DNA from 3 places in the Alteromonas sp. BZK5 genome. Region 1 is predicted to be linked to each of the others. Evidence: predicted binding sites of a transcription regulator. Region 1 holds the regulator's gene; each other region holds the start of a gene.

Region 1 (3,760 bases):
CGTCAATGTAAACAATGGTCATCGACCACGAAGAAGGCAGGTAGTCTAGAATTTCTACCAAATCGTCAGGATTTTTAGGTAAGTTTCTCACATCGATACTTACCGCAACCTGATCGTACTCGTCAACAACTGTATGGGTTAAGGTGGGAAGTAAGTTTACCGGGATATTATCAACACAGTAATAACCTAAATCTTCCAATGCGCGAAGTGCGACAGACTTACCAGACCCCGAACGACCACTGATTATTATCAGCTTCACCTACTTTCTCCCTAATACTCTGGTTTTATCACATACGCGTTGTTGAATTAGGCGCCTACTAAACGGTTAATAGGCGCTTAATGTTTAACTTAATGCAGATAGAATATCGTCGCTTGTCGTTGCGCGACGTATTGCTTTAATCGTTTCTTTGTCGCTTAGTTTACCAGCCACGGTGGCCAGCGTTTGAAGGTGTCCTTCGGTCTGTTCCTCAGGAACGAGTAGAGCAAAAAAGATGTCTACGGGTTTCTCGTCAAGGGCGTCAAAGTCGATTGCTGGCGTGCTGGTTACAACAATGGCAATCACTTTCTCAAGGCCCGGCAGGCGTCCGTGGGGCAGGGCGATACCATTGCCTATGCCTGTACTACCCATACGCTCTCGAGCCATCAAACTGTTGAGTACCGTTGCCTGATCAATGTTCTCGTTTTGCTTGGCAGCGATATCAGCGATGATCTCAAGAATTCGCTTTTTACTATTACACTGAACCGCACACTCGGTGCGGTCCAGACTTACGATGGCTTGTATATCCATGCTTAATTAACTACTAATGTTTTTTCAGTTTTTCCTTATGCTTGATTACCTGCCGGTCGAGTTTATCAACCATGCTGTCAATCGCCGCATACATGTCGGTATTTTCTGAGGATGCGAATACTTCAGCGCCACTTAAATGAACGGTCGCTTCGGCTTTTTGATTTAATTTTTCAACGTTCAGGATGACATGCACATTAGAAATGTGATCAAAGTGACGTTCAAGTTTGCTGAACTTCGTATCGACATAATTACGCAAAGAGTCGGTGATTTCGACATGATGACCAGTAAGGTTGATTTGCATATTTCGTCTTCCTTATATTATTAAGCCCGATTAAATAAGGCTTTTGCGTTGGTTCGACGGCGGGATCGACAACGATTCCCGGTACTTTGCTATTGTTCGCCGGGCAACTTTAATGCCTTGTTCGGCCAACAATGAAGCAATCTTGCTATCACTTAGCGGCTTGCTAGGCTTTTCTGCGGCCACTAATTTCTTGATCAATGCACGAATCGCTGTAGATGAACATTCACCACCAGACTCTGTTGCAACGTGGCTTGAGAAGAAATACTTCAATTCGAAGATTCCACGTGGCGTATGCATGTACTTTTGCGTTGTCACTCGCGAAATAGTGGATTCGTGCATATCTACCATTTCTGCGACATCATTTAGCACCATTGGTTTCATCATTTCCGGGCCGTGCTCAAAAAAGCCCATTTGCTGCTGCACAATGCAGTTTGCAACCTTCATTAAGGTTTCGTTACGAGATTCAAGGCTCTTTATGAACCACTTAGCCTCTTGCATGTGTGAGCGGATGAACTGTGAATCGCTACTATTCTTGGCACGGCGACTCATTGCAGCGTATTGTTGATTTACGCTTAACTTAGGCAGACTGTCGGGGTTCAGCTCAACCACCCAACGGCCATTTTTCTTGGTTACTGAGACATCAGGAATAACGTACTCAGGCTCTTTAGTAACTAAAGCACTACCTGGGCGAGGATTCAAGGTTTGCAGTAAACGCATTGCCTCGCGTAGCTGATCTTCTTTCAATCGGCTTTTACGCATAAGCGTACGATAGTCTTTGCTGCTCAGTAAGTCAGAGTACTCTTCAATCAGTTGCTTCGCTTCAGCAAGCCACGGTGTGTCTTCTGAAAATTGACGCAATTGCACCATCAAACATTCTTGTGGAGAGCGTGAGCCAGAACCAATAGGGTCGAACATCTGAATGCGCTTTAGCACACATTCTATTTCGTCCATTTCAATCGGCTCTTCCATATCATCATCGTTAACCGCTTCTAAAATATCATCAAGGGTAACGGTTAAATAACCTGACTCGTCAATAGAGTCGATGATTGCTGTAGCGATTGCGCGATCGGTATCCGAGAAATGGGTAAGGCGCATTTGCCAAAGAAGGTGCTCTTGAATATCTTCAGTAGTCTCACCTTGGAAGATTTGCTCGTCGTCATTGGATGGACCTGGAGCTGGCGAAGATGAAGCAGAGTAGTATTCGTCCCATGTGCTGTCGATTGGCAGCTCATCGGGAAGATCGTTTTTCTCAAGTGCATCGCCGGCTTCTAGTGTGTCACTAGATGCAGAAGCAGTGGCCTCAGAGCCGCTGTCATCGTTGTCGATATTGTTCTTTTCTAGTTGCGGCTCGTCGTTACCTTCTTCAACTTCTAATAGCGGATTAGAATCGAGCGCTTCTTGGATCTCTTGTTGAAGATCAAGTGTAGAAAGCTGCAGCAGTTTAATGGCCTGCTGAAGCTGTGGTGTCATGGTAAGTTGTTGGCTAAATTTTAGCTGTAAAGATGGTTTCATCTACGTCTTATTTAAATGCTCTAAATTGAATATACCAGAGCGAAACTGAAAAATGACAATTCGGTTACATTAACTATAGCCTGAATTGTTCGCCTAGGTATACATCCCTTACTTTTTGATTACTTAAAACCTGTTCCGCCGTTCCTTGCGCAATAAGCTCGCCATGACTCACAATGTACGCCTTTTCACAAACATCCAATGTCTCTCGTACGTTATGGTCCGTGATAAGGATTCCAATACCCCTATCGCGAAGATGTTGTATTATCTTCTTTATATCATTAACTGATATTGGATCAACACCAGCAAATGGTTCGTCTAACAAAATAAATTGCGGTTTTGCTGCCAGAGCGCGGGCAATCTCAACGCGACGGCGTTCGCCCCCTGACAAACTCATCCCCGTACTATTACGTATATGGTTAATATTAAATTCATCAAGTAGCGCATCTGCTTCTTCTTCTTGCTGTTGTGAATTTAAATCTTTACGGGTTTGCAAAATGGCCATGATATTTTCATGCACTGTGAGCTTTCTGAAAATAGAGGCTTCCTGCGGTAGGTAGCCAATTCCGCGGCGTGCGCGCTCGTGCATGGGCTGATGAGTTAGCTCATTGTTGTCGATTTCAATCTTGCCTTTATCCAGATTCACTAAACCAACAATCATGTAGAATGTGGTGGTCTTACCAGCGCCATTTGGGCCAAGAAGACCAACAATTTGACCCGTTGAGACAGACAGACTTACATCTCGAACAACCTGTCGTGACTTGTAAGCCTTAGCAAGATTTTTAGCGCTCAAAGTTGCCATTGCTATTCATTGCCCTCGTTGTCTTTTTTGTCTTTCTTAGACGAAGTTTTGCGAATGGTCTCAGGTGTGAATACTGTGGTCACTCGACCCTCACCATCCTTACCTGCGCCGCCAGTCGCTAGCAATTGCTCGGTAATCATATCGAACGTGATGTTGTCACCCTGTACTTTACTGGTGTCTTGTTTCAACTCTGCGTTTCCGGCAAGAGAAATCGTTCGGTTCACCACTTCATAGCGTATTTCATTAGCTTTTGCCGAAACTGGCGTGCCGTCTTCCAATTGCTGGGAATAGCTTGCAGGCTTTCCTCTAGCAATAAATATTTCACGACCACCACCGTCAGTGGCAATTACTTCCACTTCGT
Region 2 (3,760 bases), on a different contig from region 1:
CTGATGGCTGCGTCTATCAACTGCAGCATATTGTTGGTGTATGACGAGAGATCTGTGTTTCTCCTGCCAGGGGGAATATTTAGCAACAAGGTAGCGTTTGGCAAGTGGTTACAAAGCGCTGATGTATCTTCGCCCAGGGCATATTCAATTGCGGTGATACCTTGGTCTTTTAACGCGAGACGTTTCTGTTGGCTTCGAGTGGTGCCAACAATATTGACCTTGCCTGAAAGTGCGTTGCCCACATAGCTGGCTAACCAGCCGTAGCCACTAATTACTACATTTTGAGTCATCGATTAAATACCCCTTTGTTTAGGGCTTAAGAGTACATTAATTGGAGGGCGGTTGTCGTTAACTGTAAAAATGAAAAACCGACTGGGTTACAGTCGGTTTTTCAAAGGTGAGTGGTTAGAGTTGCAAGTCGTTTCGCTTTGCGCGTTTAGTTCGCTAAATGTTCCAACTACATTTTCATTTCGTCGTTGTGGTCATGGTGGTTGTCTTGATCAATATCTAGCAGGTTCAAGTCATCTAGCCCCGATATGGATGCCTGCATCTTGCCTTCGGCATAATCCGCTTTCTTCAGTACCTTACACAATGCATCGCCTTTTTCTTCCAGCGCAGCCGCTTGGCTTTCTAAGCGATATTCTAAATCTTCACCCCAGCGCTCCATCTTTTGCTCAAACTCAGACATATCACCGCCTTCCCACAACATTTGTGTTCCTACGGCAATAAGTATTCTACCCATAGACTCACTGATTAAAGACTCAATTTGCGCTTCGAATTCTTGCTCCCAGCTTTCGTCAAACCAACCTGGCTCATCGAATTTAGTTGAATCAACGCGAATATTCCCTGCGTCATCATAGAATGAAGTGTTTAGTTTGGTTTCAAGTGAGTCGAACAGTTCACGAAAATCGTCACCCATTTGATCGCCGCCTAACAGTTCAGTAAAGACTTCAGTTACTGCCACGTTGGCAATTTGCAGCCCTTCACTGGCGATATTCAAGGTCATAGGGATGGCGATATCAATGTTGTTGTAATATTCACTTACCCAGCGCTGTTGTTCGCTGTCAAGCGATACTGGTTCGCCGTTAATGGTCATATTGTGATGGGAGTCAATCGTCATCACTGAGCCATTGTCCATCTGTACCGTTAGATCACCTTGGTAATATTGAATATGACCATCAAGCTCCATGTCACAACTGTTGTTTTGAAAGCTGCTGTCATGCGCCAATGCGTGGCCGCTCATTAAAGTACTGGTAAGGGCAACTGAAAGTAATAGTTTCTTAGACATTGTTCATTCCTTAATTTACGTGTGACGCGTTAACGAAAGTGCTCGAAGCAAACTGCAATGCGTTGTAGTGTCACTGTCAAATAGACGCTAACGATACTCGCTGTTATACCTAAGGTAGAGCAATGGCCTTGCCAATATTTAAAGTCTATATCTTTCAAATGGTTAGTGATATTTGATGATTTCTTTATGCTCTGCTAAATACACTATTTAGTGAGATTACCAACTAATTAGTAGTTTTGACTAAGATCAATTAATACCGATAGCGGTACATTTAAGCCAATCCAAGCATGGTTAAATCTTATTTATTGGTGCATAATACCGCCAATATTTTTAAGGGGTTATCACAATGGCTGATTGGATTAATGCAATTATGTTTGGTGTTGCGCTAATTGCCTTTACGCTAGGGCTAAGCAGCATCGTTATGGGCTTTATGACTGCTAAAGCAGGTGCTGAAGGTATGCAGGAAAAAATCGAGTACGGTTTTTTTGGCGTTACTGGTTTAGTACTTTGCTTACTGATGGCCTACGCATTGGCTTAAGCGATAAGCATTAAAAAAACCGGCTATCTCAGCCGGTTTTTTTTCGTCTTGAACAAGTCTTTATTCATCACTGCCTTATCGATTAGTTTCGCTCTTCTCCTGAGCATCCTCAGGCGCATTGTCGCTTTCGGGACTATTTCTATAAGCGCTTTGTTCGCGATGGGCAAGCAGCGACAAATGTCCATCACGTTGATAAGCGCGTAAATCGAACAAATCCAGCATAGCCATAACGTGGTCGAAAATATCCGCCTGTACTTTTTCGTACCTCACCCATTCCTTTTGTGCACTGAAGCAGTAAATTTCTAAAGGTAAACCAAGCTCATTAGGCGGTAGCTGCCTAACCATTAGGGTCAGTTCTTGGTTTATATCCGGGTGCTTGCGCAAGTATGCCTCTAAATAAGCTCTAAAAGTGCCGATGTTGGTAAGGCGACGGCTGTTTAGCAGATCCGACTCATCAATGGAGTAATCTCGGTGATAAGCGCGGAGCTCATTTTTCTTCTTATCGATATATTCGTTGATATAGCGAATTTTCGAAAAGCGCTCTAGCATATCGTTGTCACAGAGCTTAATAGAGTGCACATCAATATAAATGGCGCGCTTAATTCTGCGTCCGCCAGACTCTTGCATACCGCGCCAGTTCTTAACTGCTTCTGTAGTAAGGCTGTAAGTCGGCAGCGTAGAAATGGTTTTATCCCAGTTTTGTACTTTGACGTTGGTAAGACCTATCTCGAGTATCTCACCATCTACTTCATACTTAGGCATGGCAATCCAGTCGCCCGTATTAAACATGCGGTTAGCGGCTATTTGAATGCCGGCAACAAAGCCCAGAATGGTGTCTCTGAATATCAATAGTAAAACAGCGGCAATGGCGGTTAAGCCAGACACAATAAGTAGCGGGCTTCTGTCTACAATTAATGAAATACTTAATAGTATGGTGACAATAGCAAATGCCAATTTGGTAACTTGAATAAAGCCAGTGATAGGTGCGCGTTTAGCAAGCGCTGAGGCGTTATAAACGTCTTCCACTGTGCTCAACATGGCATATAAGGCAAGAAGGCCGCTATATAGCATGTATAGCTGAGCGCTCTTTATCACCATACCGTGCATCACGGCTTCATCGCTAATAAGTACCGGTGTGGTTAAGTAAATAAACAGGGCAGGAAACAGGTGCATTAAGCGACGGAAAAATCCGTGCTGCTGCAAGGCGTTGTCCCAGAGGTTATTGGATTTGTATACCCAACTGGCTATCTGGGGGCGCACCAATAGCCTTGCGATAATATAGATTACCGCCGACACCACTAAAATACTACTTAGTGCGATGACGTTATACAGCGGATCTTCAGTAGTAAGATTCGGGAAAATATCATTAACTATGTAAATAAAGTTATCGCGTACTGAAGCACTGACTTCCATTAATTACGACTCCAACATTTTCTTTATACGGTTGTCTTTATTTTCCCATAGACCGTTCAACCAGTTTTGGAAATAAAGACGAAACTCAGACTCAGTGCGTTCTGAATGCTGTTGTAATTCAGGTACCGGCGTAACGTTCACATCGATCACGATTTTTGTCATCTGACCGCTAAGCATTGCCATCATAGGATGACGCTTATTTTCCGGGTAAAGCAGCGAGATATCTAACACGTTGGTAAATAATTCGCCCATAGCTGAGAGCGTAAAGGAAACGCCGCCGGCTTTGGGGGGCAGGAGGTTTTCATAGGGACTTTGCTTTGACAGATGCTTCAATGAAGTAAATCGAGTCCCCTCTACGAAGTTAATGACCGTGGTGGGCACCGTTCTAAACTTCTCACAATACGCTTTGGTGGTTTCGAGATCCTTTCCTTTTTTCTCTGGGTGCTTTTCCAAATACGCACGGGTGTATCTGTGCATAAACGGCATATCAAGTGCCCAGGCACCCAGTCCGACAAATGGCA
Region 3 (3,760 bases), on a different contig from region 1:
TTATCAGTTCGCGAGACGCAGAATCATTAATGAACTTATTAGACGAAAAGACAGCACTGTTAACGTCTATTCAGGCTCTCGATGGAAGCATTGAGCGCACAATTAGCGATCAAGGCTCAATGTCAGAAGAAGATGAAGCATTAATGGAAAATGCAAAGAAACTTCTGGACGATTGCAAATACCGCACACAAGTCAATCAAAAAGCCGTAGAGCAAGGACAGCTACGCCTCACACACTTACGTAACTTGATGATGGAAGTTCGTGCCAAAGAATCGCTCACCTATGACAAAAAAGGAAAGCCGAAAGGCGGGACTTTAGGGTCGGGAGTGAGCGCCTAATTTTTTTGCGATTTCAGTAAACCCCACTCAGCGAGCTTTAACCGTTAAGCCTTAACCGGTAAAAGTAAATTATATCTCTGTGAATTTACGCATGTTTTAAGACTTCACGATACAGCCACTTGCGCAAACACCCCTTTCGCTAACGTTTAATAATACTTAACATCCTTTACTCGGCGCGGTTTTGCGGTCGACAGATATATATCGTAAACCCGCTGCATATCTAAAGCGAGTTCGGTGACGTATGTATCTTCACCTACCGGATAGGCTTTTACGACTTCAGCGCCTCTAATGACCCCCTCTACAGATGCTCGCAATGTTTCGCTATCTATAACCAAGTGAGACAGAGACTGATTGCCTTCAATTTTTTGACCATAGACTTGTTCAGTGAGCTCTCGGTATGCATCTAATTTTGACGCTTTCATCGCCATTATAAGCTTCATGCTGTCGCTTTCGCCATGCTGAGAAGAAATCGGCGCATAGCCTACCGCCTTGAGCACGGGATAGCTTTCTGGTTCTATTGTTTCCCACTCAACGTGTTTATCAATAATGCCGCATCCACCAGTGCTTATTGCTAAACCAAGAAAGCAAGACAGCAGCAGCGATTTTGATTTATGTATTTTTTTCAAGCGCATAGTTTCATTTCCAAATTACATTATTAATAAAATCAAATGTGTAGTTACGCTACTCTCGTCGGTGGCAGCCTTGTAACTACGAGATACTGCCATACTCGCGGTAGCAGATTTTGACATATTTAAACTGACGCTTTTTACAAACCTTTTGCAAGATATGTGCAAGATATGCGCCCGATTGATTTAATGGCGACGAAACCACATCAACTGGCACTCTTTTCGCATGCTTAGCCTTATAAACCGGGCGCTTTGCATAGCGCAGTTAGACAAAAACCTCCAGAGGTGTGCGGTGCGACATATTAGCAAAACAACGCTGGTAACTATTTTAAATGCTGTCGTGGCGGTAACTTGCCTGTTTGCATTTTTCGTTGGGCAAGCAAATGCCGTGTGGTACGAGGCTACAGGACAGGCTGTGGTGCGAAATGGTGATAAGGAAACTGCCAGACATGCGGCTACCCAAGAGGCACTTAAGCAAGCCATGCTTTTTGCAGGCGCATCAGTTCATAGTGTCGCCAAGCTTACAAATGGTCTTCTTAAAAATGAAGAGATGACCATTCGCTCTGCCGGCGAAGTTGAACAACTGGAACTGGTTGATGAAGTTTATAGCGGCGATGTGATTACGGTAAGTATTCGCGCTGACATTTTTCCAAGAGGAAAAGTGTGTGCCGCACAAAATGACCAAAAACATTTCGCTACCACACATTTCAGGGTACGTAACAGAGCGCAACTAACACAGGGTAATATTCCCAATTTCGATGCTTCATTCACCCAGCAGTTAGCGCAGGCCATGCGAAATAAAACTGAAAACCTAGATATTATCTATATCGCGCCACATACTGCAAAATTTGACAGTCGATATACTGACCAAAATGTACGCACGCTTTCAGCGCAAAGTAATACTCAATTTGTGCTGGTGGGCATGATAGATGATTTAAGCGTGACACGGGAAGAGGCTTCGGTTTTTACACCGTGGCGTGAGGGTACTTCTCGACGCTCCTTTGCTATGACCATTCAAGTCTATGACGGCATTAATGGAGGCCTGTTGTTGACTAAGTCTTATCAGAATCAAGGAGAATGGACATTCGACAGATTCGAAGATGTAGATGAATTTTCGACGAAGTTTTGGCAGTCGCTTTATGGGCAAACTGTCAACGCGACAATAGCAGAAGCGATTGAAGACATAAAAGAAGCCACTGCATGCCAGCCGATGACAGGTAGAGTGATTAATGTTGCCGGCGATAAAATTTCTGTATCTTTAGGCAGAGACAATGGCATTTCTGAAAAAGATGAACTTTACCTTTATCAAGCTAAAGAGATTGTCGATAACCGTGGCCGTAAATACTTACAGTACTCGCTATATCCTGGCAAATTTGTAGTGAGTAGTGCCTACGGTAATTCGTCTCTAGTAGTAAACGAAGGTGCAGGAATTATCGCAAACATTCAAGAACACGATTTTGTAGTAAAAAAATAGTCTTTCTCGATCTGCCTTAAACAGTTTAGAGTTCCCAGTTTATATAGTACTTTCGTCATCTAAGTGAAATAATTGCTTTTGGAAATGTATCGAACATCAATTACTTCAAGCATTGAATAAAGTGTAACTATAATCTTTTACTTCAATTCGTTTTTGTTAGAATCCAAACTATCATAGGGATTTTGTTCAACAAAACATGCTGTTTTATCCAACAGCGGCATATAAAATTATCAAATTGAACAATCCCCATACACTGCTCTTTAGATTTACGAGACTAGCGGTACACTTTAATATTTAAAAATACGCTGACCATAGCCAAAGCCCTCGTATCTACGAGGGCTTTTTATATGCATTAGAAAACCAGGCCACGGGCTCATTACTTTCACGTCAATGACAGAGACATTCTTCTCATAGCGCTGCACCTTGTTGACAAAGGGTTTCGTATTTTCCCGAACTACGTATAATAAAACTCCCTACGCATTAGGTCCCCATAGTTTAATGGATAAAACAAGGCCCTCCTAAGGCTTAGATGTTGGTTCGATTCCAGCTGGGGACGCCATTAATTGCGCAACGGTTCTGCTTTTTAGTAAAGATGCTTATACACACCGTCGCCTGTAATATTGAAGAATTCATTATACTTTGGTTGTAATTTAGCCAATTTAAGTAATACTCTTCAAAACAGGAGAGCATTATGACTTTCGATTTTCCCCCACCTGATAACGCTGATAGTTGTTCCGAAACAGCTGAGCAGTGCCCATTTTCTGAAGAAGAGTGGGACGCTATTGAAGCTTTAGCGGAACCCGGTGCCATTTACTAAACGATGATTTTTGGAATTTAATCCCCACTTTATAATTACACTGCAATCGGCGGTGCTGCTGTTCGTTGCGCCCGGTGATATATCGAGCGGTTATGCTCCATAGACCAACGGGGCAGAAATAGCGTATAAAAGATAGAGAAGTAGCTTATACGGGGATTAATATGAGCCAATTTGAAAACGACGATATCGATTCGTTTTTTGCAGAAATGCAAGATGTAAAACCAATCGCTTCAGATGATAAGGCTTTATTACACGATCCTGAAAAGGCGCTCGCTGAAAAACAAAAACGAGCGGCTAGGCAGTTAAGCGTCCGCGAAAAACTCGCTAATCCACTGAGCATGGAAGGTGTAAAGCCGGTACCCCCTGATGATTTCATACACTTCCAGCAGCCCGGTATTCAAGACGGCGTTTTTAAAAAACTTCGCCTTGGTAAATACCCTCTAGAGGCCAACGTAACACTTTCAGGGAAAACCTTAGAACAAAGCCGAGACCTGGTTTATAGCAC

The links. The regulator sigma-54, encoded in region 1, starts transcription at its own class of promoters, with help from an activator protein. The targets are predictions, from matches to a motif close to GTTGGCACGNNNNTNGNNT.
Region 2: the regulator sigma-54 is predicted to act here: its motif matches at 1,406-1,424, upstream of BIZ39_RS12330 (DUF2884 family protein).
Region 3: the regulator sigma-54 is predicted to act here: its motif matches at 1,174-1,192, upstream of BIZ39_RS07180 (flagellar assembly protein T N-terminal domain-containing protein).

Annotation. Positions count from the first base shown of each region.
Region 1 covers NZ_JACSOE010000043.1:1,810-5,569, reverse strand. Annotated here, with positions in the region: gene rapZ (RNase adapter RapZ) at 1-259, opposite strand, end outside; gene ptsN (PTS IIA-like nitrogen regulatory protein PtsN) at 344-787, opposite strand; gene hpf (ribosome hibernation promoting factor) at 801-1,088, opposite strand; gene BIZ39_RS13025 (RNA polymerase factor sigma-54) at 1,119-2,600, opposite strand; gene lptB (LPS export ABC transporter ATP-binding protein) at 2,674-3,399, opposite strand; gene lptA (lipopolysaccharide transport periplasmic protein LptA) at 3,402-3,760, opposite strand, start outside.
Region 2 covers NZ_JACSOE010000039.1:2,380-6,139, reverse strand. Annotated here, with positions in the region: gene BIZ39_RS12335 (NAD-dependent epimerase/dehydratase family protein) at 1-290, opposite strand, end outside; gene BIZ39_RS12330 (DUF2884 family protein) at 458-1,288, opposite strand; gene BIZ39_RS12325 (hypothetical protein) at 1,635-1,826, shown strand; gene BIZ39_RS12320 (mechanosensitive ion channel family protein) at 1,902-3,239, opposite strand; gene BIZ39_RS12315 (acyltransferase) at 3,243-3,760, opposite strand, start outside.
Region 3 covers NZ_JACSOE010000017.1:56,363-60,122, reverse strand. Annotated here, with positions in the region: gene flgN (flagellar export chaperone FlgN) at 1-338, shown strand, start outside; gene BIZ39_RS07185 (LPP20 family lipoprotein) at 485-970, opposite strand; gene BIZ39_RS07180 (flagellar assembly protein T N-terminal domain-containing protein) at 1,257-2,438, shown strand; tRNA gene BIZ39_RS07175 (tRNA-Arg) at 2,923-2,997, shown strand; gene BIZ39_RS22220 (hypothetical protein) at 3,130-3,255, shown strand; gene smrA (DNA endonuclease SmrA) at 3,417-3,760, shown strand, end outside.